Regions from separate parts of the Paenibacillus sp. JT22N15 genome, predicted to be linked through region 1. Evidence: predicted binding sites of a transcription regulator. Region 1 holds the regulator's gene; each other region holds the start of a gene.
The links. Region 1 encodes LexA, which represses DNA repair genes until DNA is damaged. Its sites were predicted from a motif close to CGAACATATGTTCG; they were not measured.

Region 2: the regulator LexA is predicted to act here: its motif matches at 4,762-4,775, upstream of addB (helicase-exonuclease AddAB subunit AddB).
Region 3: the regulator LexA is predicted to act here: its motif matches at 7,381-7,394, upstream of AC50X8_RS20235 (YhjD family protein).

The regions. Positions count from the first base shown of each region.
Region 1 covers NZ_JBXENV010000003.1:109,140-120,055, forward strand. Annotated here, with positions in the region: gene ku (non-homologous end joining protein Ku) at 1-185, opposite strand, end outside; gene AC50X8_RS06630 (hypothetical protein) at 423-1,142, shown strand; gene AC50X8_RS06635 (accessory gene regulator B family protein) at 1,111-1,596, shown strand; gene AC50X8_RS06640 (hypothetical protein) at 1,574-1,699, shown strand; gene AC50X8_RS06645 (LytTR family transcriptional regulator DNA-binding domain-containing protein) at 1,712-2,083, shown strand; gene AC50X8_RS06650 (restriction endonuclease) at 2,699-3,448, shown strand; gene lexA (transcriptional repressor LexA) at 3,570-4,190, opposite strand; gene AC50X8_RS06660 (LysM peptidoglycan-binding domain-containing protein) at 4,426-4,806, shown strand; gene AC50X8_RS06665 (DUF896 domain-containing protein) at 5,155-5,358, shown strand; gene AC50X8_RS06670 (aldo/keto reductase) at 5,390-6,376, shown strand; gene AC50X8_RS06675 (hypothetical protein) at 6,484-6,990, shown strand; gene AC50X8_RS06680 (HAD family hydrolase) at 7,015-7,800, shown strand; gene AC50X8_RS06685 (1,2-dihydroxy-3-keto-5-methylthiopentene dioxygenase) at 7,914-8,456, opposite strand; gene metH (methionine synthase) at 8,637-10,916, shown strand, end outside.
Region 2 covers NZ_JBXENV010000001.1:150,952-161,867, reverse strand. Annotated here, with positions in the region: gene AC50X8_RS00655 (RsmE family RNA methyltransferase) at 1-237, shown strand, start outside; gene mtaB (tRNA (N(6)-L-threonylcarbamoyladenosine(37)-C(2))-methylthiotransferase MtaB) at 242-1,672, shown strand; gene AC50X8_RS00645 (NUDIX hydrolase) at 1,784-2,215, shown strand; gene AC50X8_RS00640 (Na/Pi cotransporter family protein) at 2,239-3,213, opposite strand; gene AC50X8_RS00635 (class I SAM-dependent rRNA methyltransferase) at 3,284-4,696, shown strand; gene addB (helicase-exonuclease AddAB subunit AddB) at 4,852-8,427, shown strand; gene addA (helicase-exonuclease AddAB subunit AddA) at 8,402-10,916, shown strand, end outside.
Region 3 covers NZ_JBXENV010000010.1:79,838-90,753, reverse strand. Annotated here, with positions in the region: gene AC50X8_RS20280 (glycoside hydrolase family 30 protein) at 1-261, opposite strand, end outside; gene AC50X8_RS20275 (helix-turn-helix domain-containing protein) at 395-1,300, shown strand; gene AC50X8_RS20270 (hypothetical protein) at 1,688-1,813, opposite strand; gene AC50X8_RS20265 (Gfo/Idh/MocA family protein) at 1,832-2,848, opposite strand; gene AC50X8_RS20260 (sugar phosphate isomerase/epimerase family protein) at 2,845-3,615, opposite strand; gene AC50X8_RS20255 (cupin domain-containing protein) at 3,666-4,022, opposite strand; gene AC50X8_RS20250 (helix-turn-helix domain-containing protein) at 4,199-4,753, shown strand; gene AC50X8_RS20245 (aldo/keto reductase family protein) at 4,810-5,784, shown strand; gene AC50X8_RS20240 (MFS transporter) at 5,967-7,181, opposite strand; gene AC50X8_RS20235 (YhjD family protein) at 7,413-7,784, shown strand; gene AC50X8_RS20230 (DNA polymerase IV) at 7,781-9,049, shown strand; gene AC50X8_RS20225 (YhjD family protein) at 9,046-9,537, shown strand; gene AC50X8_RS20220 (undecaprenyl-diphosphate phosphatase) at 9,622-10,422, opposite strand; gene AC50X8_RS20215 (ABC transporter permease) at 10,422-10,916, opposite strand, start outside.

The DNA.
Region 1 (10,916 bases):
TTAACGATCTCTTCCGGACTAATCTCCTTATTGCAATGACGGCATGTCTTAGCGTAATTAATCGGCATGCCGCACTCTTTATGGAGACTGCGAAATGATATATCCTTGTCTTCCGTTGCAGAGTGCATTTTGATCGGCACGTGCACCAACCCGAAACTAATAGCGCCTTTCCAGACGGTATGCATAATAATTTCACGCTCCCTTTTTTATTTAAGGTTGCACTGTTTTTGGAAAGATATTCGTAACAATCAGTTGGTTATAAAAATCATAATATGGATTGTTTTTTATGTGGAGGTTCTTTATGATCGTGTATTTCCGTCAGGTATTAAAATTCTGTCTTGCCAACAGAGTTGCGATCATGCAATGATGAAAGTAATAAATTTGAAAACCAAAATTTAAAATAAAAGATGGTGGCGCTATAAATGGAGACAGCGAGTTATTTGCTTTTTAGCATATTGGATGCAATTGCGATGGTTGTATTGATGATTAAATCGTATAGGCAGCCACTTGCAGCATATAAATGGAATGTCCTTTTTATTTGCATTGGGGTGGCCGGTTGGTCATATGCAGTCCGGGTTGTGGTTGGGTTATCACCATACATAGATATATTTGGGCAATTTTTAATCTTCGCAGCGTTTTTTCGGTATTCACTTAAAATTAGACTTGTTTATTCTGGTTTGATGGTAGCGGTAGGTTATGCCGCCTATGTATGTATTCAGTTTCCGATCTATTTTGCCGTGACAGCGTTAGGTGTTAGCGATGTTGTTGCTCAGAATACAGGAGGGAACGGGGTTATTGCGATTCAATTTTTCACAGACGCTGCTTCGTTGGCGGTCGGATGGCTGATTACAGTATTTAATTACGGATTTACTTTTATCGTCATTCCTCCGCATGACCTAAGCCGCAAGGAAAAACTATTTACCGGAACGAACGGAATGCTTGCAATATCTACATTAGCTGCTGTAGCCATAATCACGACATCTTTATTTTTGACCGTTCATTACGACGCAGCCTTGTACGCTTACCCCCTAGTATTATTGATACTTGGCACCCTATATTTCCTCTCTAGAAGGAGAGAATCAGAGGATGATAGAGTTTATATCACAAAGAATGGCGCTTTTCATAAAAAGGTTAGATCCTGAGGGCAGCGTATCTGTAGAAGTGATGGCCTATTCTTTGGGTAATCGGATTTGTTCTGCAACTATAATCGCTGTTACATTGATTATTGGGATTGCAACTGAATCATTTATACAGACTTTAATTGGTCTAGTGGCTTTTTGGACTCTGAGGAAGTTTACTGGAGGCTTTCATTTTAAGTCCTTAACAACGTGTGTGATTGTCTCAACTTGCCTTTTATCTATAATTCCACATATTGTCTTAAGTGGTACAGTCATGATAATATTGATATTGTTGAGTTTAACGTTATTGATTTGCTGGAGTAGGGGCAGTGAAAGGAACTTACCTTTGTTGCTCATTTTGTCAAATATATTTTTTCAATCAGATGTAGTTACTTTAGTTTTTTTCGCTCAGATGGTATTGGTATCCATTCATCAAAGGGACGGAGGTGCTGAATATGATGCAAAAACTAGCGCGTAAAATTGCAGACAAACTGCAAAAAGACGCTGAGCGTTCCGTCGCAAGTGGAAATCGAAAAGGGTTCATTGGGGCTCAACCTATCCCAAAAGAACTTCGTAAGTAGAGTGGATATCATATGGATCTAACGACTGAGATTCTAGGACAACGAATTTATGATGGGGAAATCGATGGAGATCAGTTTGATACATTCAAATTAGGTGAAGTTTTTTTTGTAGATATATTCCAACCAAAAAAAAACTATCACATTCCGAGATTCCATACCACTAAGGGCCTTTTTACATTCATAACGACACTTGAAGCATGCAAACAAATATTTTTGCCATTGGGATTTGTTGCGCTGGATGTTAACAACCTAGTGAACGTAGAGCATATTCGAGAGGTTACTAAAACATTTTACGCAATAACTGCGCATTTCGAAGGCGGTTATACAGCAAACGTAGCTAAAGGAAAACTACCTTTAGTGGAACACTTACTAAAAAAGGGCTGAATCCAGAAATGGGTTAGCTCTTTTTTAATACACATTTTCATTATTATGTCAATAAAAATCGATACTAGTATCGAACGATTAAATATTTCGACAAAAAACGACAAAATGCATTAGTATCCTGTGTTATATTAAAAATGTAAAACAGAGGGAAACAAATATCATTATAGAGACAGAAAGATATTAAAGCAGGAATGATCGAGTTCCAGGCAGCGGGGAGATAAAGCCGCATTCATTTTCGTCTCACAGTCCAGCGAATTGAAACTAGTTTCACTGCGCCATACTGTTGATTACGGGATGTTGAGCTCTTCCTCGCTGGGTTCGATCAGATCCATGACATCAAATGAATGATGAAACAATAGCATACATACCGGTAACCGATTGTAAATTTGGAGAGGGCTGACACGAGTATTACTGATGTAGATATCAGTAGTGCTTTGTGTCAGCCTTTTTATATGGTGGTAGTTATTGTGAAAATCGACACAACTGACCGTGAGGAAACAAAGTTAAGTGAAGTGAGTAGACTGATAACTTTTATGTATTTTTCATTATTAGGTACAAATTCCTATTATATATGCCGATATAAGGTATATTATGTTGAACAAAGGGGATCTAAATATGGCAAAACGTAGAAGGAAGAAAGAGGAATTGGACCCGGTACAAGCATTTGTGCTGCTACTTATGCTGGGTGCTGGTTTTGGTGCCTATAAGCTTACAAATTCTTTTATTTTTGCGGGTGTTGCATTTGGTGCGGTTATGATGTTGTATGCAATTGTAGCGATATCAATTGCTCGCAAACGTAATGAACGCCTTAAGCGTTCCGGTATCGCAGAAATAGATAAGATGGAGGGCCGACAGTTCGAGAAGTATCTTGGACATCTTTTAGAGGCTCATGGCTATAAGGTAACGGTGACGCAGGCAGCAGGAGATTTCGGGGCAGATCTTGTTATAGCAAAAGGCGCGCAAAGGGTGGTCGTTCAAGCTAAACGTTATAGTAAAAATGTCGGGATTAAGGCTGTTCAAGAAGCACAGGCTTCTATCGCACATTATTCGGCAAATGAGGCATGGGTCATTTCCAACAGTGGATATACAGAAGCTGCAATCACCCTAGCAAAATCAAATACAGTTCGGCTTATTGATCGAGCAGAGCTCATTGAAATGATTTTGAAGATCAATGCCAATAGATCAATTCCAACACCACATACCGACACAGAACAAAACAATACTGAGAAAATGATTACGAAGCAAATAAGGACAGAAGTAGCATGTGCAAAATGTGGCCAGCCATTAGTTCGTCGTAAAAGTGCGCGTGGGGAGTTTTTGGGTTGTTCAAGCTTTCCCAAATGTCGTCATACCGAGGCAGTCTGAGGAGGAAGACCGATAGCTGGAAAAAATCCTCTGACTAAATTAAAAAGCTGCATCCAACCCGTTTCTAGTGCGGGCAAGGATGCAGCTTTATTCTTGTATGAAGGGTATGAAATTTCTACGATTAATGAAAATCACGGAACAAGCCGATGACTTTGCCTAAAATCGTAACGTTCTTCAGGCGGATAGGTTCCATGGTTACATTTTCCGGTTGGAGACGGATATGATCCTTCTCGCGGTAAAAGGTTTTGACTGTTGCTTCATCGTGCTCAGTCATGGCGACCACAATATCACCGTTAGTAGCGGTCTGCTGCTGGCGTACAATAACGTAGTCGCCGTTATGTATGCCGGCTTCAATCATGCTCTCGCCAATGACATTAAGAATGAATACATCATCATCTCCTACGTAATGGGAAGAGATGGGGAAATATTCTTCAATATTCTCAGTAGCGGTAATCGGCACACCGGCAGTAACTTTACCGACGATCGGTACATGGGTAACAGCAGGACGGATAATCCCGTCGACATCTTCCTGATCCAAAATCTCGATAGCGCGAGGTTTAGTTGGATCGCGGCGGATAAGCCCTTTCTTCTCCAGACGGTCCAGATGACCGTGTACAGTCGAGCTTGAAGCAAGTCCAACTGCTTCTCCAATTTCACGTACGGAAGGCGGATAACCCTTCTCGCGAACTTCGTTCTTTATAAATTCCAGAATCGACTGCTGGCGATTGGAAGCTTTGGACAACACGATCACTCCAGTTCACGCACTCCATGATGAGTGCGACATGAATTTTGATTGAAACTTTGATCCATGCACTTCATTCGAAGTGCAATATGAGTATTTATTTCTCAAATTATAACATGGAACCGCCGTTCGTACAAACATAAGTTCCTAAAAACAAAAGTTCGCATTGTCTGTTGACCACAAACAAATGTTCGTGTTAATATCGAAACAGAACAAACGTTTGGGAGTGAGGGCAATGATCATTTATCCAGAATCCTATCAATCTATATTCTCAGAGAAAGCGCCTGTTAAGGCGGCAAAGATGAAATGGCAAATCAGCATGGCTGGATTTAGCAACTATGCTTTGAAGTTGGCGGTGTGTCTGACTCTGTTTATCGTATTGTTTTCTGGTTTTTTATTGGTGCGCACAGAAGCTTCAGTGAATCATGTTGCGCCAGCGTCTGCTGGAGAGCAGACGGTAGTGGTTGCGCAAGGCGATACATTATGGGAGCTTGCACGTAAATACTCGGACAGTTCTGATGATATACGCTGGTCCGTTTATCAAATACGGGAACGCAACCAGCTGTCGTCGCCAGATATATGGCCTGGGCAGAAGCTGGTCATTCCTTCTCCATAGCTTCATTAAGAAGCATGCCTCTATACTATACGCAAGCTGTTTGCATGACGGAAATCATGTAGCTGTTCTTCGTAACTTTTGAAGCGTGAATACTCGACCTAAATACAGAATAGATCGGAACAATGATAGCATTATCGTTGTACGATCTATTCTGTATTTAATTATAGCCCCATTTTCTTGAAATATAGGAAAGGATATGATTTTCTCATCCATTCTCTATATTTCTCGGACTGAAACGCGCTGCGCCGCCAAAGGACGGCGACAGCCGTTTCACCTTGACAACTGCGTATTGGTAATGTCAAAGTAGAAAGAGTTTGGGAAAAGTACAGCAAGTGAGGTGAGCAATCAATGGAAGAGCTTATTGCCAGAATTAATGAATTATCCCGTAAAAATAAAACAGTCGGTTTGACGCCCGAGGAACTGACGGAACGGGCTGAGCTGCGCAGTAAATATATGGAGCAGTTTAAAAGCAATTTTCGCCAACAGCTTGATACGATTAAATTCGTAGAAGATGAAGAGAGTGAAGCGGGAGACGAGAAGCCACAGCATTAATTATTTTAATGGGAGAGGCGGTCATCATTTTATGAAATACCAACTGCTTGGACGTAGTGGACTAGCTGTTTCTGAACTTTGTCTTGGAACGATGACATTTGGCAATACAACGAATGAGCAGGATTCGCTTGAGATGATCAATCGTTTTGTGGAGCGCGGCGGCAATTTTCTCGATACGGCGAACGTTTATGTAAGCGGACGCTCTGAAGAGATCGTCGGAAAAGCGATTAAAGGCCGTCGTTCTGAGATGGTCGTTGCTACAAAGGTTAGAATGACAACATCACCTGATATTAATGGAGTAGGGCTGTCCCGCAAGCATATTATGGACGGCGTGGAAGCGAGCCTCAAGCGACTGCAAACCGATTACATTGACTTGTATCAGGTTCATGTATGGGATCATGCTACGCCGATTGAAGAGACGCTGCGGACGCTCGATGATCTTGTCACATCAGGCAAGGTGCGTTACATCGGCTGTTCTAACTTTTTTGCATGGCAGCTTATGAAATCTTTGGCATGGAGCGATGCTAATAGGTATGTACGCTTTGTTTCGCTGCAGCCTCAATATAGCCTCGTTAGTCGCCAGATGGATCGCGAAATGATGTCGCTTTGCCTAGAAGAAAACGTTGGCGTTATTCCATGGGCTCCGCTTGGTGGCGGTTTTCTGACCGGCAGGTATGATCGCACAGAGCCGACAGAGGGCAGATTGACAAGCAAAGTAGGCGAAAGTGCTTGGGCAAACCGGGCAAATGAGCAAAACTTTGCTGTTTTGGATGCTGTATTAGCAGCCGCCAAGGAACTTGATAAAACACCTGCTCAAGTTTCACTGAATTGGCTGCTGCAAAGGGAAGGCATTACGTCCCCAATCTTTGGTGCTAGTACGCTTGCGCAATATGAGGATAATATGGGAGCTGTCGGCTGGACGATGCCTGAAGAAATATGGAACCGTCTGGATGAGGTCAGCGCGCTTGCCGAAGACTATCCGAATCGTTTTATTGCAAAATTCAAACGTCCGTTTTAACGAATTACTGTGAAACCTGGAGATATACGGTGTCAGCCTGCATCACTTGTCTGACTTGATTTATTAAGCGTGATTTTGTGCTGCAGCCATAATAAGGAGGAACGAATTTGTCACGTACATGGGAGCGCAAGGTGCGCCGAAATACGAACCAAATTAACAAAAATCGCAAAAAACAAGGCGGCCCAAGCTTTAAACCAGCTGGACCCCAATCAGATCGTTTTGTTGGCCGCAGCTATATTGCGCCGATTTTACTCCTGCTGTTTATTGCCATGTACGTTATACTTGCCCAAATGGACCCGCAATTTAAATTCGATACCTTGCTAGGTGTGACAATTGGCTGCTATGTATTTCTGGCAATTGTATTTTTCCTGCGGCGCCCGTATATTACAATCGGTAAAAACTATGTTCAAACACGCAAGATGACTGGCGACAAGCGTCTAGGTGCAGAAGCGATCAAGACGATTCGCGTACAGCCTGGCTATGTGACGATTGAACCGCAAAAAGGATCGACGTGGGCTTTTTCGCGAGTATTTCATCGTTATCCAACGGATGAAATCAGCGCAAGATTAGAGCAATTTGCCAAAGATAACGGCATAACATACGAACAAAAATAAAACGACCAGGAGCGTCAGTGAACAATGGCAAAGCTAGCGGTATTATTTGATTTGGATGACACACTGCTATGGGATGACCGTAGTGTAAAAGAAGCATTTGATGCGACCTGTCAAGCAGGTGCGGAAGCAGCGGGCGTAGATGCGGTAGAGCTGGAGGAAGCTGTTCGCAAGGAAGCTCGCAGCCTATATGAATCGTATGAAACGTTCCCTTTCACGAAAATGATCGGAATTAATCCTTTTGAAGGCCTATGGGCTAACTTCCGTGAGGGAGAACAGGAGGAGTTCAGAAAGCTGGAGCAGCTTGCACCCGCTTATCGTCGTGAAGCATGGACGAAAGGGCTAAAAGCGCTGGGCGTAGACAATCCAGAGCTTGGCGCCATACTGGCCGAGCAGTTTCCGGCAGAGCGCAGAGCGCGCCCGATTGTATATGATGAAACGTTTCGATTGCTAGATGCGCTAAAAGGCAAGTATAAGCTGCTGCTGCTAACGAACGGCTCACCGGATTTGCAGCAGGAGAAGCTTACAGGCGTTCCACAGCTTGCGCCTTATTTTGACCACATCATTATTTCGGGCGCTTTCGGTGAAGGCAAGCCGGCCGCTTCGATTTTCCGCCATGCGCTGGAGCGCCTTGGTATTGAACCGGAGCAGGGTATAATGGTTGGGGACAAACTGACTACGGATATTTTAGGTGCAAATGCCATTGGTATGGATTCGGTATGGATTAATCGCCATGGCGCTGTTCGGTCGGATGAAATTGTGCCTACATATGAAATTAAGCATTTAGAGGAATTGCTGCCGCTGCTGGGATAGTCGCGCATACTCGCGCCATTACTGCTGCAAAAGCATAAGAAGAAGCCCCTTGGTCCATTTGACATGGCTCAAGGGGCTTCTCTGTATAATGACGCAATTCAATGAAGAAACGATCAAGCTTTAGTGAAAGCAGGGTCTTCGAACGGGTGGGCAATCCAGCCCTCCGTTTCAATAAACAGGCGAACAGCAACGATTTGACGGTTATCCATCAATGTGAAGAAGTGAGGAATTGTTTCTGGAACCGAAATAACGTCTCCCGCTTCCAGCTCAACGTCGAAATAACCGACTTCTTCGCTGCCTTTAATAATAAAGATTCCGCGTCCAGCTGTAATCGCCCGCACTTCATCTTCTGTGTGCGTATGCACTTGCTCAAAACGTTTTAAAATATCATCAAGACCTGGGGTAGCATCTGAAAGGGCAACGATATCCCATGTTTTGTAACCGCGACGCTGGGCAAGCTCGCGAATTTCTACATCGTAAGTAGCGAGAATTTCCGCTTTCTCTTCATCGGATAATACAAATTTATCTTGCAGATGGCCTGGCAACTTGCTAGCATCCCAGTGTTCATAAAGCACTTCTTGGCTTTCCAAAAACGCGCGAACGTTCTGCTCGCCAGATATTCTTTCCTCAGTATTGCGAATTCTAATCTCAGCCATCACAATTCCCTCTTTTCCTATTGAAATTAAATGTTATATTAAATATATAATGATTATAATGCAAAAACAAGCGATTGTCGATTGCAATTGCTTTTCACATTGCGTCGATTCTGTTAAACTGAACTTTAGTGATTTTCACAGGAAGGGTGCACATAATTGTCGAAACCAACCATACAAGAAATGATGCAAAAGCGGATATTGATTTTGGACGGCGCAATGGGAACGATGATTCAGCAAGCCGATCTTACCGAGGATGATTTTGGCGGTGAGGATATGGACGGCTGTAATGAAATACTCGTGTTGACGCGTCCTGATGTCATCCGTACTATACATGAACAATATTTAGAGGCAGGCACGGACATTTTGGAAACGAATACGTTCGGAGCAACTAGCGTCGTGCTGGCTGAATACGATATACCGGAAAAGGCGCGCGAAATCAACCTGGCTGCGGCGAAAATTGCCCGTGAAGCGGCGGATAAATATTCGACGCCTGAGCATCCGCGTTATGTGGCAGGAGCGCTTGGTCCGACGACGAAGACGCTTTCTGTAACAGGCGGTGTTACTTTTGAAGAGCTTGTGGACAGCTACTACGAGCAGGTCATTGCGCTCATGGAAGCAGATGTAGATGCGCTGCTTCTTGAAACCTCCCAGGATACACTTAATGTAAAAGCGGGGAGCATCGGCATTCGCAATGCGTTTGAGACGATGGGTCGTGAGCTTCCGATCATGATTTCGGGAACGATTGAGCCTATGGGAACGACGCTTGCGGGCCAAAGCATTGAATCGTTTTATATTTCGCTGGAGCATTTGAAGCCAATATCTATGGGGCTAAACTGTGCGACAGGTCCTGAGTTTATGCGTGACCATATTCGTACGCTTAGTGAAATTGCCAATTCGGCAGTAAGCTGTTATCCGAACGCGGGCTTACCGGATGAGAACGGTAAATATCATGAGTCGCCAGAATCGCTAGCGAAAAAAATGTCTGCTTTTGCCGAGCAGGGCTGGCTTAACATTGCTGGCGGCTGCTGCGGTACGACGCCGGACCATATCCGCGCTCTTGTCGAGACGATGGCGAAATATCCGCCGCGTACCAAATATGGCGAGCATCCTGCAGCAGTATCCGGCATTGATACCGTCTATATTGAGCCGGAAAACCGCCCAATTATGATAGGGGAGCGCACGAACATTTCCGGCTCGCGGAAGTTCAAGCGTCTGATCAAAGAAGAGAAGTTTGACGAAGCTTCGGAAATTGCCAGAGCGCAAGTAAAAGGCGGAGCCCATGTCATTGACATTAACTTGCAGGATACGGATATTGATGAAGCGTACGCCGTTCATCATTTTTTGCCGCAAGTTGTCAAGAAAATTAAAGTGCCGCTCATGCTTGATTCGACGTACGATCATATTATTGAGCTGGGCCTTAAATATTCGCAAGGAAAAGCGATCATTAACTCCATTAACCTGGAGGATGGCGAAGCCAAGTTTGAAAAGATTCTTCCGCTTATCCATCAATATGGCGCAGCTGTCGTCATGATACTAATTGATGAGCGCGGTCAGGCGGTTAGCCGTGAAGCGAAGCTCGAAGTGGCAGAGCGTTCCTACCGTTTGCTTGTTGATAAGTATGGCATGAACCCGGAGGATATTATTTTTGACCCGAATATGTTCCCGGTTGGCTCTGGTGACCCGCAATATATTGGCTCCGCAGTGGAGACGATTGAGGGTATTAAACTAATCAAAGAAAAATATCCGCTTGCCAAAACGATTCTAGGCCTGAGCAACATTTCCTTCGGCTTGCCGGATGCGGGTCGCGAAGTATTGAACTCGGTTTATTTGTACCATTGTACAAAAGCGGGACTTGATTATGCGATTGTGAACACCGAGAAGCTGGAGCGTTACGCTTCGATTCCTGAAGAGGAGCGCAGACTGGCGGAGGAATTGATTTTTAATACGACAGACGAGACGCTGGCTGCTTTCGTTGCCGCCTTCCGCGAGAAGAAAGTGGTCAAGAAAGAGAAAATCTCCAACCTGACGCTGGAGGAAAGACTGGGTTCTTATGTCGTTGAAGGTACGAAGGAAGGACTAATTCCTGATCTGGATTTGGCGCTTGCCAAATATACGGCGCTGGAGGTCATCAATGGACCGCTCATGCGGGGGATGGAAGAGGTCGGCAGACTGTTTAATAATAATGAGCTCATTGTGGCGGAGGTACTGCAAAGCGCAGAGGTCATGAAAGCTTCGGTTGCTCATTTGGAGCAGTTTATGGAGAAGGATGAATCGTCCGTAAAAGGGAAAATTATATTGGCGACGGTAAAAGGCGATGTGCATGACATCGGCAAAAACCTCGTTGAAATTATTTTGTCCAACAACGGTTACAAGATTATTAATCTCGGCATTAAAGTACCACCTGAGAAGCTTATAGAAGCTTACCGCAATGAGAAGGCGGATGCGATTGGCCTGTCGGGC
Region 2 (10,916 bases), on a different contig from region 1:
GGTATTAGGCAGGCGCTGAATAGCTGGAGCTCTAACAGAGGGAGCGATACTTCCGCTCCGAGCGTATTGCTAATGGTAGGGCCGGAGGGCGGCTTTACCGAGCGTGAAGCAGATGAGGCAGAAGCAGCAGGAGCCATTATTGTCGGCCTCGGCAAAAGGATATTGCGGACGGAAACCGCAGGTATCGTCGGATTGACATGCTTGCTGTATGAAGCCGGAGAAATGGGAGGAGTATAACAACATGCCATCGGTTGCATTTTATACATTAGGCTGCAAAGTGAATTTTTACGACACAGAAGCGATATGGCAGCTGTTCAAAAATGAAGGCTACGAGCAGGTCGATTTCGAAGCGACCGCTGATGTTTATTTAATCAACACCTGTACGGTGACCAATACAGGCGACAAGAAGAGCCGCCAAATCATTCGCCGTGCGGTGCGTCGCAATCCGGATGCCGTTATAGCGGTAACAGGCTGCTACGCACAGACGTCCCCGGCCGAAATTATGGCGATTCCCGGCGTCGATCTCGTTATCGGTACGCAGGACCGCGAGAAAATCATGACATTTGTCGATCAAATTCATGCGGACCGTCAGCCGGTCAATGCTGTTCGCAACATTATGAAGACGCGCGAGTTTGAGGAGCTGGATGTGCCGGATTTTGCCGAGCGTACGCGGGCGTTTCTGAAAATTCAGGAGGGCTGCAACAACTTCTGCACCTTCTGTATCATTCCATGGTCGCGCGGCTTGTCCCGCAGCCGGGATGCTCATAGCGTTGTTGAGCAGGCGAAGCAGCTGGTTGCGGCAGGCTATAAGGAGATCGTGCTTACGGGCATTCACACAGGCGGCTATGGCGACGATTTGGATAATTACCGTCTAAGTGACCTGCTGTGGGATCTGGATCATATCGAAGGGCTTGAGCGTATCCGCATCAGCTCGATCGAAGCAAGCCAGATCGATGAGGCGATGATTGATGTGCTGAATCGGTCCACGAAAATGTGCCGCCATCTCCATATTCCACTGCAGGCCGGCGAAAACTCCGTGCTGAAGCGGATGCGTCGCAAATATACGACGGAGGAATTCGCGGCGAAAATCAAGCGTATCCGCGAGGTTATGCCGGGCGTAGCTATTACAACGGACGTCATTGTTGGTTTCCCTGGCGAAACAGACGAAATGTTTGAAGAAGGCTTCCGCTTTATGGAGGAGCTGGGCTTCTCGGAAATGCACGTGTTCCCTTACTCCAAACGGACGGGTACACCAGCAGCGCGCATGGAGGATCAAGTGGATGAAGAACTTAAGAACGAACGCGTTCACAAGCTGATCGACTTGTCCGAGCGCATGCAGCTTGCTTATGCAGAGAAGTATGTAGGCGCTGTGCTTGATATTATTCCAGAGCGCGACTACAAGGGAGCTCCAGGAACGGGACTTGTTATGGGTTATTCCGACAACTACATTCAAGTTGTATTCAACGGCTCCGAGGACTTAATCGGCAAGCTGTGCCGCGTTAAGGTTACGGAAGCTGGCGTCAATGAATGCCGTGGCCAGCTTGTGCGAGTGCTGGAAGGCGAATCGTCTGCGCTTCGCGGCTCCGAAACTCACAGCTTCGTGCTGGAGCTGGATGAAGAGCAAGATCAGCAAGCTGCCGTTCATACAAAAGCGGAAGCACTGAGAGCATAACAAAGGCGCCATACATTAGGCTTGAATTTCGGCCGCTGGCTTCGCTAGGAGGAAGCGGCTGGAGTTTTCGCTATTGCGATATGATGTCAATCAGGCAAGGGGGAAACAGGTGTGAAGGAAATATCAGCAGGAGGCGTCGTCTACCGCCGCACGGAGGAAGGCAAGCTGCAAATTCAGCTTATTCAGGATCGTTATGGCAAAGTATCGCTCCCCAAAGGCAAGATGGAGGCAGGCGAAACCGTTGAGCAGACCGCGTTGCGGGAAATTGCTGAGGAAACGGGGCTTCAGGGCAATATCATAGCACCTATTGACCAAATTAAATATCAGTACCAGCATGATACCTATGGTACGGTCGATAAAGAGGTTCACTATTACCTGGTTGAAGCCATCGGCGGCGATTTGCAAGCTCAAGTAGAAGAAATTCGCGGAGTGGATTGGTTCGAGCCGCTTGATGCATGGAGACGTCAGAAGCAATCCGGCTATGACAACAATAATCGGATCGTCTCCGGTGCATTAGAGCTGCTGGGCATACCATTTACATAGTTTTATGGTGCAGCATTGGAAGGTTAATCTTGGCGGGGCATCCGCCGCAGCGCTGGCAAATAGCAGAGCGGCAGGGCAAGCAGCGAGCTGAAAATATTAAACAGCGTTTGCGCATGGGCAATTTGCGCCGCTGGAGCTGCGGTCAGCCAAGCTGATAGTCCAGCAAGCAAGCCGACAAACGGCATAAAGAGCAGCGCGCCGCCGACATTCAGCGTTATATGGGCGAGCGCAACGAATTGACCCGCGCGCGATCCGCCAATAGAGGCGAGCAGCGCAGTGACGCAGGTGCCGATGTTTGCGCCTAGCACAACGGCTATGCCAACTTCTAGCGGCATCGCTCCGATTGCCGCAAAACCCATAATAATGGCTATGACAGCTGTGCTGCTATGCACGGCTGCAGTTAGCACCGCGCCGGCGGCCAGCCCCCACCAGAGGCTGTCCGCCGTTTTGCTCATAAACCAGTCAAACATGGCGCTTTGCTGAATGTCTGGGCCAACGCTTTGCATCATCGCCATGCCGGCGAGCAGTATGCCGAAGCCGAGCGTGGCAACAGAAGCGGAACGAATCGTGTTTAGCCAGCCGCCAGTCCGCAAGGCGGGGATAAGCTGCAGCTCGCCGAGCAGTGCAGTCAGCAGCCAGGCGGAGACGGAGAGGATGAGCAGCGGCATTGTGAGACGCTCAAGGCTAAGCCCAAGCAGCTCCGTCGTCAGGCAGGTGCCGATGTTGGTGCCAAGAATAATGCCGAGCGTTCGCGGAAAGGTGAGCAGACCGGCATTGACGAGACCTATAGAGATGACGGTTACGGCTGTGCTGCTCTGAAGAAAAGCAGTAGAGATGGCGCCAGCCGCCAGTCCGTGAATGGGCGTAGCGGTAAAACGCTGCAAAATACGATTCAATTGCGTTCCGGCAAGGCGATGCAGCGCCAGCTCCATCAGCTTCATGCCGCTTAAGAACAAGGCAAAGCCGATTGCAATCGGCAAAATAATAGAATGAAGCATGGGCTGAATCTCCTTTTCTAAAAACGAGTGACAGGTGTACCCATACATATATGCAGCAAACAAGACAAGCATGACAAGCATGAGAGAGGTTGGTTTTGCCATTATGACGAGAGCAAGGATAGCGCTGCAGCGCGGGCGCAAAAAACGTTTGGAGCAGGGCCACCCATGGGTATATGCAAGCGAGATTGATAAAATGGAAGGCACCGCAGAGCCGGGCGGCTTGGTTGATGTAGTCAGCCACCAGGGTCGTTATCTGGCGACGGGGTATTGGAATCCGAAATCGCAAATTACGGTGCGCATTATTTCGTACAAGCCGCTGGAGGCGATGGATACTGCTTTTTTCCATGAGCGTTTCCAGCAGGCGAAGGAGCATCGCAGCCGTTTTGTGCCGGATCAGGATTGCAGGCTCGTATACGGAGAAGCTGATTTCCTGCCAGGGCTGACCGTTGACCGCTTTAATGATGTGCTGGTTATCCAATTGCTGACACTTGGCATGGACATTCACCGCGATGCGATCATTGAAGCGCTTATCGAGGTGTTTGAGCCGCGCGGCATTTATGAGCGCAGTGATGTCGGCGTCAGACAGCTGGAGGGCTTAGAGAAGCGTACAGGCGTGCTGTACGGGGAATGCCCGGCCATATTGGAGATTGAAGAGAACGGGCTTAAGCTTGAGGTTGATATAGTCGAAGGTCAGAAGACCGGCTATTTCTATGATCAGCGTGAAAATCGCGCCTCCATCGCTCCGCTGATGAAGGGCTGGGGCCTTCGCAGCGGCATTAAGCTAATGCCGAAGCCTGCCGAGGACAGCAGCGCGAGTGCAGAGACAGCGGGGGAACTCGTTCCAGTCAATGCCAATGGCAAAGAGGTGACCTTCCCCTACTGGGATGGTGCGACGGTGCTGGAATGCTTTGCGCATACGGGCAGCTTTACCTTGCATGCCTGCAAATACGGAGCGAAGAAAGTGACCTGCTTGGACATTTCCGAGCATGCGATTGATACGGCGCGCCGCAATGTGGAACGTAACGGCTTTACCGATCGCGTACAGTTCGTTGTTACCGATGCTTTTGACTACTTAAGGCTGCAAACGAAGGGGCTGGAGGAGCGTCTCGAACGCAGCCGCGCAGGCACGGATACGTCCAAGCCGATTAGCGGTGGCGGCCAAACCTGGGACGTTGTCATTTTGGACCCTCCGGCGTTTGCCAAAACAAAAAATGCGGTAGCAGGTGCTGTCCGCGGCTATAAAGATATTAATTTGCATGGCATGAAGCTGGTAAATGAAGGCGGCTATCTGGTGACGGCGAGCTGCTCATACCATATGCGTCCTGATTTGTTTCTGGAGACGATCCAAGAGGCCGCAGCTGATGCAGGCAAGCTGCTCCGGCTTGTGGAATGGCGGGCGGCGGGCAAGGATCATCCGCAGCTGCTTGGCGTAACAGAAGGGCATTACTTGAAATTTGCCATCTTTGAGGTGCGCAGCAAATAACGGAAACCTCTTGAACGGCGAGTGTGCTTCTTGCTCGTTCAAGAGGTTTTTTTGCCAAATATTTAAGAACGTATGTTTGAAGGACTCGTGAAAAGTCGCGGCGGGTATGGTAGTATGGTTGATAATAGACAGGTTACGGAAGGAAGGGCTGCAGGATGCCGCTTCAATTAGTGCTGGGCCGCTCGGGAGCGGGAAAAACGACATATTGCCTGGATGCGATTCGCGGCAGGCTGAACGCTGACCCGGATGGGCCTCCGCTTATTTTGCTCGTGCCGGAGCAAGCGACCTTCCAGTCCGAGTACACGCTGCTTCGCGGCAGCGGATTGCAGGGAATGATTCGGGCGCAAGTGCTGAGCCTTCGCAGGCTTGCTCTTCGCGTTATGCAGGAAACTGGCGGTACCGCGCTCATTCCAATCGGCGACGAAGGCAAAAACATGCTGCTGTACAAAATCGTGCAGCGTCTGGGCGATCAATTGGAGCTGTTCGAGCATGGTGCTGGAAAGCCTGGTTTCATTGAGCGTCTGGGCGAGCTGTTGACGGAATGGAAGCGATATGGCATTAATCCGGCGATGATTGCAGAGCGCAGAGAAGAGGCTGCTTCTGCTTTGCAGGACTCGGCGCTGCTGAAGCGCAAGCTGCATGACTTGCAGCTGGTATACGAAAGGCTGGAGGAAGAGCTCGCCGGGCAGTATGTCGATTCGGAGGATTATTTGGTCTATCTGTCAGCGGGGCTGTCTCAATTTTCAACGATACGGGACACCGAAATTTGGATTGACGGCTTTAATGGCTTTACGCCAAAAGAATATGCCGCGCTTAGCTCGCTTATAAGCATGGCGAAGAAAGTGACGATTACGCTTAAGCTGAATCGGGCATATGCGGCTGGAGAGCGGCCAGTTGAGCTGGATTTGTTTTACCCTACAGCGGATGCGTATGTAAAGCTGAGGGAACTGGCGGAGGGCTTAGGCGTTGCGCTGCTGGAGCCGATTGTGCTCGGCGGTACAAGCAATGCTGCCTGCGAAGCGCCGGGCAGGTTCAGCAGCAGCCCGATGCTGGCTCATTTGGAGCGCCACTACGGAGGACGGGCACAAATGGCGCTTCCAAATCCGGCAATGCTCGATGCAACCAGCCCATTATGCGGCATATCGCTGCATGCGGCGGCAAATCGGCGAACCGAGGTGGAGCTGCTGGCGCGCGATATGCTGCGCAGAGTCAGGGAAGAGAGCCTAAGCTGGCGTGATATGACGGTTATGGTGCGCAATGCGGGGGATTACAGCGACTATATCGAAGCAGCGTTTCAAGAATACAGCATCCCCTATTTCCTTGATCAGAGGCACACGACCGTCCATCATCCGCTGGTCGAGTTCATCCGCTCAGCATTGGAGACGGTGCTTCATAATTGGAGCTATGAGGCGGTATTCCGCTGCATTAAGACCGAGCTGCTGTTTCCGCTTGATGGAAGCATTCCCCGCGACCAATTTGATTGGCTGGAAAACTTCGTCTTGGCGGCGGGCATCGATGGCTGGAAGTGGCTGGATGAAAAAAGATGGCGTCCATTCATCATCGAGTCGCTGGAGGAAGAGCAGGATGCAGCGGCCAATGCGCCATCGCAACGTGCGAAGGCGGAGTTTGAGGCGGTCATGGCCGCGCGCGGTGTAATCGTTCCTCCTTTGCAGCAGTTTGGCAAAGAGCTGGAGAAAGCTTCGAATGTTACCATGATGTGTGAGGCGCTATATCGCTTGCTTGAGCATACAGGGGTTGCGGAACGTCTGGAGCGCTGGAGCCGCGAGGATAGCGAGGCTGGCCGAGTACAGCGCTCACGCGGTCATCGCCAGCTGTGGGATGGAGTCATGAATTTGCTTGACCAATTAGTCGAGCTAGTTGGTAATGAACCGCTGTCCGCCGATATTTTCGTTGGCATGCTTGAGACGGGCTTGGAAAGCCTCAAATTAGGTGCCATTCCGCCTGCTCTTGATCAGGTGCTGGTGGGCAGCATGGACCGTACGCGTTCCAGTCAGGTGCAGGTCTGTTACGTGCTGGGAGCTAATGATGGCATCATGCCGACGCGTTTTCAAGAGGATGGCGTGCTGACGGACCAGGAGCGGGAGCGGCTGGCTGAAGAAGGCTTGGTCATGGCGCCGGGCCTCAAGCGGAGGCTGCTGGATGAGCGTTTTCTGATTTATAGTGCGCTCACAACGCCGAGCAGACATTTGTGGATGAGTTGGTCAGAGGCTGATGAAGAGGGGAAAAGCCTGCTGCCATCGGAAATTATTAGGCAGGTGAGGCAGCTGTTTCACGGATTGCCGATACAGCAAGTGCAGGCGGAGCCTACGCAGACTATGTCGGTAAAGGAGCAAAGGGAATATATTCAGCATCCAGAACGTGCCTTGTCGTATTTAATTACGGAGCTGCGGGCTTGGAAGCAGGGAAGCGAGATCGCTCCTTTTTGGTGGGAGCTTTACAATTGGTTCGCAGTACGTCCAGAATGGCAAACGAAGCTATCGCTGCTTACAAAATCTCTTGGTTATGTGAATCAAGAGGAGCTGTTGACCGCTGATACGGCACAGCAGCTTTATGGCGTTCGCTTGAGAGCGAGCGTATCGAGAATGGAGCGTTTCGTGTCGTGCCCTTTTCAGCATTTTGCGATTCACGGACTGAAGCTGCGCGAGCGGAAAATGCACCGGCTGGAGGCGCCGGATGTGGGTCAGCTATTTCATGCTGCGCTCAGCCGTTTGGCTGGAGAAGGCGGGCTTGGCCACGCTTTCGGCTCGGCTTCAGAGCGTCAGATCCGCGAGGCGGCGGTTCAAACGGTGGACGAGCTTGCACCAAGGCTGCAATCGCAAATTTTGCTGAGCAGCGGCCGCTATCGCTACATTGCCCGCAAGCTTAAGGAAATTGTAGCGCAGGCTGCCATTATGCTGAGCGAGCATGCCCGCCGGGCCGCATTCCAGCCCGTCGGGCTGGAGGTTGATTTTGGCCCGGGCGGCACACTGCCGCCGCTTATTATTCCTTTGCAGGATGGACGTTCTATGGAAATAATCGGGCGAATCGACCGGGTTGATGCTGCGGATACGGAGCAGGGCCTGTTGTTGCGCGTACTGGATTACAAGTCTAGCGTGACCCAGCTGCGCCTGGAGGAGGTGGCCTTTGGCCTTTCCCTGCAAATGCTGACGTATTTGGACGTATTGGTGACGCATTCTCCCGGCTGGCTTGGAAAGCAGGCATCGCCTGCGGGCGTGCTTTATTTTCACGTGCATAATCCGCTGCTTGCGCTTTCTAATCAAATGAACGAAGCGAAAATCAAAGCAGAGCTGCGCAAACGCTTTAAGCTAAGAGGACTCGTTACGGCAGAAGCCGAGGCGGTGCGCCTCATGGATGATCAGCTGGAAACGGGACACTCCGAGCTATTGCCTGTAGCGCTCAAGAAGGATGGGGCGTTCTACAGCAGCTCCTCCGTCGTGACGGACAAGCAGTGGGACATTTTGCGGGATTCTGTCAGGAGGACCATTAGCGGAATTGGCTCGGAAATCAGCTGTGGCAAAGTATCGATTGAGCCCTACAAGCTGGGAACAAAAATCCCGTGCCAATATTGTGATTATAAGGCGGTTTGCCAGTTCGATCCGCTGTTTGACGGCAATGAGTATGTGCGGCTTCGCAAGCCTTCAACGGAAGAGCTATGGCAGCGGCTGGAGAAAGGAGAAAGCATCGATGACGGACATGATCAACGCCATTAAACCGGAAGGCAGCACTTGGACCGATGAGCAGTGGAGCGCCATAGTAACGGAAGGATCCAACATTCTAGTAGCTGCTGCTGCCGGCTCTGGCAAGACGGCTGTGCTGGTTGAGCGCATTATTCGCAAAATTTCATCCTCGACCGATGTGGACCGCCTGCTCGTTGCCACTTTTACGAAGGCAGCAGCTGCGGAAATGAAGGAGCGGATTCGCATTGCGCTGGAGAAGGAGCTGGATCGCCAGCCTGACTCTGAGCATTTGCGTCGCCAGCTTGCGCTTATGAACAGGTCGTCGATCACGACGCTGCATTCTTTTTGTCTTGATGTCATTCGCCGTTATTATCCGCTGATTGGGCTTGACCCTGGCTTTCGCATCGCCAATGAAACGGAGAGCGAGCTGCTGAGGATGGAGGTGCTGGATCAGCTCTTCGAGGAAAAATATGACGAGGCGGATGCCGATTCTGGCGCTGGTGGCGCTTTTCTGGCGCTCGCTGACCGTCTGGGCGGAGAGCGCGGGGATGAGCCGCTGTACAAGCTCGTCCAGGACCTGTATGCTTTTGCGCAAAGCCACCCATGGCCCGTAGAATGGCTTCGCGAAACGGCTGAAAGCTTTAATTTGCAAAATGCAGCCGAGCTTCAGCACAGCAGCTGGGTTGCCAGCTTGCGGGCTGATGTGGAGCTGGCGCTCGCCGGGGCAGAAGCGCTGCTTCGGAAGGCGCTTGATTTGACGCGCGAGCCTGCTGGACCGGCACCTTATGCTATCAATTTCGAGGATGATTTGACACTTGTTCTCATGCTTAAAGCTGCTGTACAGGATAGACCTTGGGAGCAATGGTTTGAGCCATTTCATACAGTGGAATTTGGCAAATTGAAGGCTATGCGCGGCGACGAATACGATAAATCGCTGCAGGAGCAGGCGAAAGATTTGCGAGACAGCGCCAAGAAGCTGCTGGGCACGCTAGCCGAGGAGCTGTTCGGCCGTACGCCGGAGCAGTTTTTGGAGGAGCTGCAGGAGCTAGCTCCATTAATGGCAGCGCTGAGCGAGCTCATTATTGATTTTGGCAAAAGGTATGAAGCAGCGAAACGGGAGAAGGGGCTGCTTGATTTTGGCGATTTGGAGCATTATTGCTTGCGGATATTGCGCACGGAGGACTCTTCCGTGCAGCAGACGCTGCCTTCGCCCGCGGCACTGGAATACCAGAACCAATTCGATGAAATTTTGCTAGATGAATACCAGGACATGAATATGGTGCAGGAGGCGATAGTAACGCTGATCTCAAGACCGGGAGCGGGGAACCGTTTCATGGTTGGCGATGTGAAGCAAAGCATTTATCGCTTCCGGCTCGCGGAGCCAAATCTATTCATGCATAAATATAAAAGCTACGCCGTACAGGCTGTTCTGCCCGGAACGGCTGAAGCGGATAAAGACGCCGCAGCCACTGCAGCCACTGCAGCCACTGCACAGTCAATAGCTGAAGCAGCTTCTTCGGCTGGCCATTCAGCAGGCTTGCGCATTGATCTGGCGCGCAACTTCCGCAGCCGTCAGGAGGTGGTTGACGGCGTAAATAATGTATTCCGCGGCATAATGCGGGAATCCGTAGCCGAAATGGATTATGATCAGCGAGCGGAGCTGGTATGCGGCGCTTCCTTCCCGGCAGCAGAGGAAGCAGGAGAATTTGAAGTAGAATTGGTCGTCATTGATAAGGCTGGCTCCGTTATGGCGGAGGATAAAGCGCAGCCGGAGGATGAGGAAGAAGGGCTGGATGCGGCTGAGTCGGCCGAGGATTTGCAGACGGCGCAGCTGGAAGGGCGGCTGATTGCCCGGAAAATCCAGTCGCTTATGGACAGCGGCTACCGCGTTTACGACGGAAAAAGCAGACGGACCCGTCCGCTGGAATGGCGGGATATCGTTATTTTGCTGCGCGCGACATCGCAATGGGCGCCAATAATTATCGAGGAGCTGCAGGCAGATGGCGTACCCGCCTATGCTGAGCTGAGCAGCGGCTATTTTGATGCCATAGAAGTGCAGACTGTATTGTCGCTGCTGCGAGTCATTGACAATCCTTATCAGGATATTCCGCTCGCGGGCACGCTGCGCTCCCCTATTTTTGGCTTGGATGCCGAGGAGCTGGCGCTTATAAGGATTGAAAAATCCGGCGTCAGTTATTTTGAAGCGCTGCTGGCCGCAGAAGGCAGTTTAACGCTTCCAGAGGCGCTTCGCCAGAAGCTGACCCAGTTTCTCGTGCAGCTTGAGCGTTGGCGCAGCGATGCCAGACAGGGGGCATTGGCCGACCTCATTTGGCGTATTTTCCGCGAGACCGGTTATTATGATTTTGCTGGCGGTCTCCCTGGCGGCACACAGCGTCAAGCGAATTTGCGCGCTCTGCATGACCGTGCCCGCGGTTACGAAGCGACCTCCTTCCGGGGCCTGTTCCGGTTTTTGCGTTTCGTAGAGCGAATGCGCGATAGCGGAGGGGATCTCGGCACAGCAA
Region 3 (10,916 bases), on a different contig from region 1:
CAGGCGGCAAATGCTGAAGCGCTGCTCGCCTTCCGGGTGGAACAGCTCGTGCATGACTGCCGCGCGTTCTTCCTCCGATAAGTGGCTCAGTGCAGTAAAGCCCAGCTCATTGAAGCAGCCGCCAAAGCCCTCTACTGTTTGGTATGCGCTTTCAGTTATTGCCAAGTTAGATAGAGCAGGTGAAAAGGTGCGTGTTTGTGTGCTTTTCTCCGTCCAGCTCGCTGTTTGTGTGCTTGAAAACCATTTTGCCGTTTGTCCCATATCGACACACCCCTATCGTTTCATCACTTTTGCTTATTGCTTTAGCTTGCCCTCTTAGTATAAATTAAATAGAATAAATCGCCGATTGTCCAAACAACGTGAAATTTACCCAAATCAAAGGTGGTTCTGCCTAATGGATCATGAAGTGACACTTTCGCCGTGGATTCAAAATGTGCGTTTTCTGCCCGCTATCGACTGGAACATTAAGTTTTTTGGCGCGCATGAACAGCGTGTAGACAAGCATTGGCAGATGCCGCTGGAATCCCATATCGGCTTTGAAATGATTTTTATTCAGGAGGGCGCGCAGGAGACGGTCATTGGCGAAAGCAAATATCAGCTGGGCGCCGGCGACTTTCTGCTTATTCCGCCCGGCTTTAAGCATAAGAGCCGCTGCATTTCGGAGGAAGGCATGGCTTATTTTTGCGCCCACTTTAATGTGGACGATCCGGCTTTTCGCCAAGAAATGATTCGAAATGGCCGCCTGCTGTTCCCTGCCGGAAGCGCCGATCATGAGCGGCTGCTGCCTATTTTGAAGCAATGGATTGCGATGCTTAGGCGGGGAGGCGGCTATACGACGGCGGATCGCTTTCGGCTGCAGGCGGATTTGTTTGAGTTGTTTGGGCTATTAGTGGGCACGATCTGTTTGCCGGAGGAAGAGATGGCAGCTATGCCGCCAGCGTCGGTGCAATATGCCAAAGCGATTGCCGAGGCGATCAAGGGGAATTTTGACCCGCATAAGCTTCCAGGCGAGCCTGCGGCGGAGAGCGCTTTTTCTATTGAAGAGATTATGCGCTCACTCGGCATCAGCCCGGGCTATGGGCTTGAGGTGTTTCGCAAAGTGTATGGCCTGTCGCCACGTCAGTTTTTATCTGAGCTCAAGCTGCAGGAGGCTAAGGTGCTCATTCGCCAGCCGGAGCTGTCGCTGAAGGAAATCGCTGTGCGTCTGGGCTACTCCCAGCTGTCGCATTTCAGCAGGCAATTCAAACGCTGGACCGGGATGAGCCCGCTCCATTACCGCCAGCAGCATTTTCAGCTGTAAAGGTTCACCCTCGAAAATGCGATTAGCCTACGTGTTTTGCCAGCGCGGATAGGCTCTCTAATAGGACCTCTCCTTTTTGGAGGACTGAGGTTCCGCTATTTTAGCTTTTTTTGTGATTTAAGTATGTAGGCGGACAGGAGATCCTTTATTGGTCTCATTATCTCGGCAAAATAGTGATTGGGGGACCATTAGCGGCTTCTGTGTCCGCGAGGCATCTCCATGACCGTTGGCTAGAGTAAATAGCGGATTTGGTGTCCGCCAAAATAGGGGCCATCGAATCAACGCTCGAAGAGCCTAGAATATGAAATAAGGCGCAAAATTTTCGCTGCTGCGAAAATCCTGCGCCTTATTTATTTTTCTTAATTGATTACAATTGTACAAAGCTCCTTAGATGTATTCTTGCAGCTCTTGCAGTTCTTGCAGCTTTTGCAGTTCTTGCAGCTCTTGCAGCTCTTGCAGCTCTTGCAGCTCTTGCAGCTCTTGCAGCTCTTGCAGCTCTTGCAGCTCTTGCACTTGCAAGCTCTACCCGTTCTACCCTAGCAGTCCTTCCTGAAAGGCAACAACCTGATTATTCTTTGCCGACTCGTACGCGCCATCCAGCAATGAAACCGTATGCAAATTGTCAAACGCGCTATTTTCGGCTTCTACTCCCGTTTCCAGCCAGACGAGCAGCTGATTGAGGCCGTCAAATATCGCCTCCTCTATCGGCAGCGCATGCTCCCATGTCTGCACAGGCTGCGGGTTCCAGTTCGGCTCCCCGCTCGGTTCGCGGCGATACAGCCCGATCGTATTGGACGTCGTGCTGAGCACGCCTTCACTGCCAAGCACAACGAGATCATTTTTATGAAACGGACTGGAGAAGCTTTGGGTAAAATGGGCGCGCACGCCGTTCTCAAACGTCATCAGCACGGTCGCATCCGTCTCCCCTAAACAATCGACCGCCTCCGAGGAGTAGGCGCTGCAGTAAATGGAAGCCGCCTTGGCACCCGCGATTCGGCGCATACCGTCAAACCAATGAATCGCCATGACGGACAAGGCATGACGCTCCGTGTGTACTCGCCAGCCTGCATCCTGCCGATAAAACAAGGAATCAAATTGAATCGACTCCAGCTTGCCGATTGCGCCTGACTTGACCAAATCGCGAATAAAATCAAATTGATGATGCTTGCGAAAATTTTGATTAATGCATACCGGAACGTTCAGCTGCTTTGCAAGCTCCGCTATTTGCTGGGCCTCGGCAAACGTGTCGGCGAAAGGCTTTTCCAGAAATACCGGAATGCCTGCTTCCAGCAGCGGACGCATAATGCTTCCGCGTATCGTCGAAGGTGTACAGACTACTGCGGCATCTAGCCCGCTATGCGCCAGCATTTCCGCAAGGTCCGTGTATCTCCCCGCAATGCCGAACTCATCCGCCCGCTCCTGAGCGGCCGCTTCGCTTGGGTCGCAAATCGCAACGACTTCCACGCTATCCTGATGGTTGGCATAGCCTCTCAAATGCAGCCGTGTGACAGCCCCCGCGCCGACAAATCCAATTTTATATTTTTTCATTCCGCCACTCTCCCAACACCTGATTTCATGAACGGCAAGCATTGCTGCATGCCCGTCACTATGTCACCGCCGCTTTCCTCATCCGCCGACATCCAGCCCGCATAGCCTATCCGCTTCACTTCCGCCATAATCGGCTGAAAATCAATCGAGCCCTCTCCTAATATCCGATATTCGCCAGCCGCAAAATCCTTCATATGAAAATTATTGATAAATGGCGCAAAGCTGCGAATGACCTCCGCCACATCGGAAATGCCTGACTTCACCAGATGCGCCGTATCAACCGTCAGTCCAACCCCGTCCTCCGGCCGCAGCTCGCTGAAAAATATATCAAAATCCGCCCGGTGCATCACCGGCTGATCATAGTGATGATGCAGCGACAGCTTGAGTCCGCTGTCTTGCGCCTCCTTGCCCAGCTCCGCGAACAGACGCGCAAAGCCAGCGATAGCTTCCTTTTCCAGCCCCGTCCTTGGGACGCTGTGGCAGTAGACAATTAGCTCCGTGCCCACCTGCTTCCCAAAGCGGAAAATACGGCGCAGCTCCTCCTTGCTATCGTCGCTAAGCAGCGTACCTCCCGTAATAAGCGCGGATGCGAGGCCCGGCGGCTGTCCCCAGCGTTCCATAAACCGCTCCGGTTCCTGCACGTGAGGCATATATTGATTCCATTTGAGCTGCAAACCCTCGTAGCCTGCCGCCTGATAGCCATGAATTAATGCCTTCTCTTCCTCTGCCCCTGCCGTTGGCCGGGAAAAAGCATACCGGATTCCCACTTATCGTCCTCCCTGCTTATACTAGGTCGCCCAACGCTCGAATGGCCGCCCTATTCGCCCACCGTCTGCCGATCGACTGCGGAATACGCAATGATCATCCGGCACGGCTCCCAGCCGGTTACCTTGGCATGATGCAGCACATTTTGCGGAATGCGCAGTGCCATGCCTGGCTTCAGATGATACGTTTCATCCCCCAGCGAATGCTCGCATTCGCCCGACAGCACAAAAATAATTTCCTCGCAGTTCGGGTGCCGATGGCGTCCATTTTCCTGGCCTGCATTAATGTAAACCTGCCCAAATGTCATTTGGCCCGCAGGATCAATTTCTTGGCCATACAACCACGATATTTTGCCCCAGCCCATATCCAGCACATGCTGCTCCTCATTCAAATCCGCCGCCTTGACCATTTTGTCCCTCCCTGTTTCGTCTATCCTTCAATGCTTCAAGCACTTAGCTTAAGATGATTGCAGGTTTATTTTAATTCAACTAAGTTGAATTATCAACAACTTTATTGAATCGTTTTCAACTCGGTCCTTTTATGATACGATAGAAAACAAGTATGACAAATAAAGGTGTGTGACTGATGAGCCTCGGCAAAAGAATCCGGCTGATCCGCATGGAACAGAAGCGGACGCAGGAAGAAATCGCAAAACAGTGCGGCTTTACGAAGAGTCTCCTGTCCAAAATTGAAAACGATCTATCCGCTCCTCCGGTTGCGACACTGATGAAAATTGCCGGAGCTTTAGGCGTCCGCGTGTCCGACCTGATTGAAGAGCAGAGCGCCAATGCGACCGTGTTCAATTCTAGCCTGCAGTACAGCGATAAAGACAGCTGGCTCCGGACAGACAGAGGGTATTCCTTCTACGCGTTTGCCAGCGAGCGCAGAGACAAGCTGGTCCAGCCTTATTTGATTACGGCCCGCAAAGGCGAGGTCAAGCCGCACGGCTTCTCCCATGAGGGCGAGGAATTTATTTATATGATCAGCGGCGAGATGACGTATAAGGTTGGTGCGACTGAATATTCGCTGCATCCGGGGGATACGCTTTATTTCAATTCGCTGGAGGAGCATCTCCTCTGCCCCGTATCGGACGAAGTGACGTACATGGCTATCTTTACGCAAAAATCACTGGAGCAATAACGGCTGCGGCCAGAGATGAGCATTTATTTTTTCAACGAAAGCGGAGGAATCAGGGTATGAAATACAGACGCATCGGTTCAAGCGGCATTAAAGTAAGCGAAATCGGTCTTGGAAGCTGGCTCACTTATGGAACAGCTACCGAGCAGCAAGCGGCTGACGCTTGCATTCAGCAGGCCTTTGAAAGCGGCATCAATTTCTTCGACACTTCCAATGCCTATAATCGCGGCGAAGGCGAGCGGGCGCTTGGTTCTGCCCTGCGGCCATTCGAGCGCTCCAGCTATGTGCTTTCGACGAAGGTCTTTTTCAATATGGGTGACGGCCCCAATGACGGCGGCTTATCGCGCAAGCATATTATGGAGCAGTGCGATGCCAGCTTGAAACGTCTGGGCACAGACTATATTGATATTTATTTTTGCCATCGCTATGATCAAAATGCTCCGCTGGAAGAGACGCTGCGGGCGCTGGACGATTTGACCGCGCAGGGCAAAATTTTGTATTCCGCTGTCTCCGAATGGAGCGCCGCTCAAATCGCCGATGCGACTGGCATTGCGAAGCGGCTGAATTTGCGCCCGCTTATTTCCAACCAGCCGATCTACAATATGTTTGAGCGATATATTGAGCAAGAGGTCATCCCTGTCAGCGAGCGGGAAGGCATCGGCCAGATCGTCTTTTCGCCGCTGGCGCAAGGCATCCTGACCGGAAAATATAGAAAAGGCCAGCAACTGCCTACAGATAGCCGCGCTGCCAATGATTCGATCAACCATGTGCTGAAAAGCTATTTGCGCGACGATGTGCTTGACTGCGTAGAACAGCTTGATGGGCTGGCTAGCCAGCTTGGCGTCTCCATTTCCCAGCTGGCGCTGGCTTGGGTACTGCGCTTGCCGGGCATCAGCTCCGCGCTGATTGGCGCGAGCCGTCCGCAGCAAATCGTCGAAAACGTCAAAGCTGTCGAGCTTGAGCTTTCCGCAGATGTGATTCAGGAAATCGAAGGCATTTTGGAGCAAGTGAAGCATTTCGCGCCGCTTAGGTAATAGCTGCGGGCGCTAAATTCTGCATCTTGCTGTCTATTTTCAATGAAAGAACCCCTCTCCTTGATCGAGCAGCGTTCGGCTTGCCGGAACTGCTATAGATCAGGAGAGGGGCTTTTTTTCGCCTAAAAGCTAGAAAATATCGTGTTTGATCCTCATTCTAGCCCCGCCGCAAGCTTCGGCGCTTAACGGTCAGGATCGATTCCTTTTGTTTCTTTACCTAGGAAAGCAACCGCCAGCGCACCGCATACGATCGCCACAAAGAAAATGATGAACACCGTTTGAATCGATGTGCCGCCCGCCACGAGCATCCCTACCATGTAAGGGCCGATGATGCCGCCGATCCGGCCGAAGGAGGCAGCAAAACCTGCTCCCGTTGCCCGAACCGCCGTCGGATATTGCTCCGGCGTGTAAGCGTACATCGCTCCCCAAGCGCCAAGGTTGAAGAAGGACAGGCAAGCTCCGGCAGCAAGCAGCATGCCTTCTGTCGTCGCGCTGCCGAACCAGATGGCACTTACCGCCGTCAGCAGCAAATAGGTGACCAGCACAAATTTGCGTCCCAGCTTCTCGATGAAATAGGCCGCCGTAAAATAGCCCGGAAGCTGCGCAAGTGTAATGAGCAGCACATATTGAAAGCTTTTGACCAGTCCGAAGCCTTTCAGCACCATGACGGTCGGCAGCCACAGAAACATGCCGTAATATGAGAAGACGACCGTCAGCCATAGCAGCCACAGCATAATGGTCGAGCGGCGATGCTTCGGTGACCAAATCGCCGCAAGCCGCTGGCGCAGCGGCAAAACGTTCCCCTTTTGCGCCACATAACGCGGTGAATCCTCAATGGCTCTGCGCAAATACAGCGCGTACAGCGCCGGAACTGCTCCAATAATAAACGCCGCTCGCCAGCCATAGGCCGGTATAACAAAATACGAGACGAGCGCAGCGACAATCCAGCCGCCTGCCCAGAAGCTTTCCAGCAGCACGATCGCTCTGCCTCTATCCTTCACGGGAACCGACTCGGATACGAGCGTCGAAGCGACGGGCAGCTCGCCGCCAAGTCCAAAGCCGCCAGCGAAACGCAGCAGGCACAGCACGGTAAAGGTGCCCGCCAGCGCCGACAAGCCGCTTGCTGCCGAGAAAATGAGCAGCGTCCATAGCAAAATCGTCCGGCGTCCGTAGCGGTCCGCAAGCGCACCCGCCGCTGCCGCGCCCACCGCCATGCCAATGGAATTAATTGCAGTCAGCTGTCCGATCTGCTCGGTGCCAAGCCCCCATTCTACGCTTAGCGCAGCCACGATAAAGGACAGCATGCCGACGTCCATCGCGTCAAACATCCAGCTGAGCCCAGCGCTGAACAGCAATTTGCGTTGTTTTTTGTCTTGCAGCAGTGATGCCTGTTTCATTTTGTTCTAACTCCTTATGTAAGCATGTGATTTATTTATCATCGCATCTTCTGACCTTTTGGACAAGCTTCATTATTATAACCGCCCCCGCAAAACGCTAGCCCCCTGCCACTTCCCGAAGCAAAGCCCAAGCTGGTCGAAATTACCTGCCCAAGAAACCTTGCATAGAGAACATACATTCGGTATATAATACAGAATACGAATAAACGTTCGCGTCATGGTGGTGTAGCTATGAGTGTCCATTCAATCATCGAAACGGAAGAGGATCTGCAAATTATTAAAAAGTTTACCTTGCTGCCGATTCTTCTCGATATGCTAGCTAGAGACATCAACGAATTAAAAATGCATCGAAATAAAATCATTTATAACCATATCCTTTTTTATCTCAATGAAATGGAGCAAAGCATCTATCTTGAACTGCAAAGCATTAAGAAAAAGATGAGACAGCGGAACATTAAAGCGTTAAACACCGAGATGAATGCGCAGGGGGTCCATGTTGAATATAAAGTTCGCGGTTATATCCACCATTTCACCATGCTGAGAAGCTTAGTGAAAGCCGAGCTAATGACCATGCTGATGAATATGCGGAGGCGGTTGGAATGAGGGAAACAGCTGAAAGAGTTATATTGCTCGCAGATTGTCAAAGTTTTTACGCAAGTATTGAAAAAGCCAATCATCCGGAGTGTAAAAATAAACCCGTTGTTGTAGCCGGCTCTGTTGAGCGCCGCTCAGGCATTATTTTAGCGGCTTGCCCCATTGCCAAGCAATACGGCATCACGACAGCCGAACGGCTTGGAATCGCGTTAAATAAATGCCCGGAGCTCGTCGTCCTGCGTCCCCGCATGCAGCATTATATCGATGCCTCCCTGATGATTACGGGCATTTATGAGGAGTTTACGAATCTGGTTGAAATCTTTAGCATTGATGAGCAGTTTCTGGACATTACGGCAAGCCTCCCTCTTTTCGGAGACCCTGTTACGATAGCTAAAGCCCTTCAACAGAAGGTTCTCCTGCAAACAGGCGTATGGATAAGGGTAGGCATAAGCTCCAATAAAATGCTCGCTAAAATGGCGACTGACATCTGGGCAAAAAAGAATGAGGACGGCATCTTTACGCTGCCTAAAGCAGAACTCGAAGCTTTGCTGTGGCCGCAGCCGGTCCATAAAATGTTTGGGGTCGGCTCACGCATGACCACCCATTTCACCCGTCTTGGCATGCATACAATAGGCGATATTGCCAAAACGCCTCTGCCGCGTCTTAAGGACCAGTTTCGCTTTCGCTTTGGCAAGCAATCCGATATTCATGCCGAGGTGCTGTGGCGAACGGCCAACGGCATCGATGATAGCCCGGTTACGCCTGGAACATTCAACAACCCGCCAAAATCGGTTGGCCATATGATGACTTTGCCAAGAGATTATATGGAGCCATGGGAGGTAGATACCGTTTTATTAGAGCTGACCGAGGAAGTTTGCCGCGATTGCCGCCGCAAAAAATATATGGGCCATGTCGTTACGGTCAACTGCATGTGCAGCCCCTACGAAGCGCCCACCGGATTTTCGCGCCAAATGAAGCTGCTGGACCCCACTAACCATACCAAAACGGTTTTTGAAGCGGTGAAGCAGCTGTTTTATAAATTTTGGGATGGCATGCCTGTGCGCCGGGTCGGTGTGACCATCAGCCAGCTCATGGACGATCAAAACTATCAGCTCACCCTCTTTGAGGATCAGATTAAGCTTAGAGCGCTGGAGAAAGTGACAGACGGCATCAAAAATCGATACGGAAGCACCGCAATTGTAAGAGCTTCATCCCTTACTGCCGCAGGGCAAGCAGCAGATAGGTCTATAAAAATCGGGGGGCACTACAAATGAGTAAAAAACTTGAAAAGAACGGGCTCTGGGAATCTAGCCGAATGATGCTTCCGCAGCATAAGGAGGCTTTTCAGAACAGGTTCCAAAAGCAAGCACTTCAGCCTGTTCGTCCAACAGCGGAAGAAATCCATATGATGAAGGATTATGTGCTGCTGCCGATCATGCATGCGATCATCGTCAAAAAAGCCCGCGAGGCAGAGCAATCCTCAGAAACGCTAAGACTGCTCTATTCTAAAGCGGCCCAATTGCTGGCTAGAAATGTTCATGATGACTTAAACCGATTAAAGAAAGGATTGACGGAGAAAAGCATCCGCGTTTTTGAAGAGGAGATAAATCATCAAGAGGCCCGTTACCGCTATATTTGCCGGGAATATGAAGATCATTTCACCATCACCAGAGACTACATGCGTGCCGAGATAAGCATTCGAATAGGACGTTATGTGGACGGTCTTGTGGCAACCGTGACCGGTGTTGAAAGGACGAATTGATTTATCACACTTCAATACACGAAGTGAAATAAAAGGAAGAATCCAAAATCAAAGTGGATTCTTCTTGGATTCCATATAAATATCTCACATTACAAAGATGAAAAAGACCGCAGCAAGCGCAAAACGATAAAACGCAAACCACTCCAATCTCAGACGTTTGATCAGGTTCAGGAATGTGACCACGGCAATCATCGCTACTACAAAGGCGGTAATGAAACCAATAAGGAATAATAGAAGGGTATCCCCGTTTAATAGCTCACGACTATCGTACATGTCCAATATCGTTGCACCAAGCATAACCGGGACGGCGATGATGAAAGTAAAGTCTGCAGCGGCTTTCTGGCTAGTTCCAAGCAGCAGCCCGCCGGATATTGTCGATCCTGATCTCGAGAACCCAGGCCATAGGGCTAGACATTGGAATAATCCAATACCAAATGCTTGCTTGTAAGTAATGTCGTCCGTATTCTCGGCGGTTACCTTTCGTTTGACCCTTGCGGCTATAATCATCAGGATGCCGCCGATGATCAAACCGATCAGGACGGGGGCCGGTCCGAACAAATGCGATTTGATATCATCTTTAAAAATCAAATAAACTATTAAAGCGGGAATCATGGCAATCACCATGTGAATGGCATTCAATTTGTTTTTAGCCGAAAAATTAAAAGTTAGCAAATCCTTTAGAATATCCATATACCTTTTCCAATAAAGCATAAGTACAGCCATCACGGCTCCCAACTGAATCACGATCTTGAACGTTGTCGCCTTATCCCCTTCAAAGCCTAATAAATTACCGGCCAAGATCAAGTGACCTGTAGATGAGACAGGCAGAAATTCCGTCAATCCTTCAAGAATGCCGAGTATTATGGCGCAAATGATTTCATACATTAGTGAATATCCGCCTTCCTAAAGTAAACTAGAGTAGCGATGAATCCAACAATCGAGGTAGCCCCAATAGCAATATAAGAATATTCCGGTGGATAAGCTGGCAAAAGCGTGCCGTTGGCAATGTCAAATGCGGCTGTCCAGGGCACCAGCCCTTTATATTCGGAATTGGAGCTCATGACATTGACCAGTGTGATGACGATCGTCAAAACGATGGTCGGTACAAAGTTTTTCAGCACGATGGTGATCAGGATGATGGGGGTTGATAAAATAAATAGAAACGCTCCGGCGATTATAAATTTCCGCAAGGATTCTACGAGCAGCAAAATGCTCAGCCCTTCGAACTGGCCAAGTACGCCGAGCAGCAGCGTTAGCCCCCATGCAAGTATGGTCAGCAGCATAATCCATAAGAATAAGAGGAGCATCTTGCTCAACATAAGGCTAGTTCGGGATACTGGGATCGTTAACAGGTTTTTGAGAGTATCTTCCGCATATTC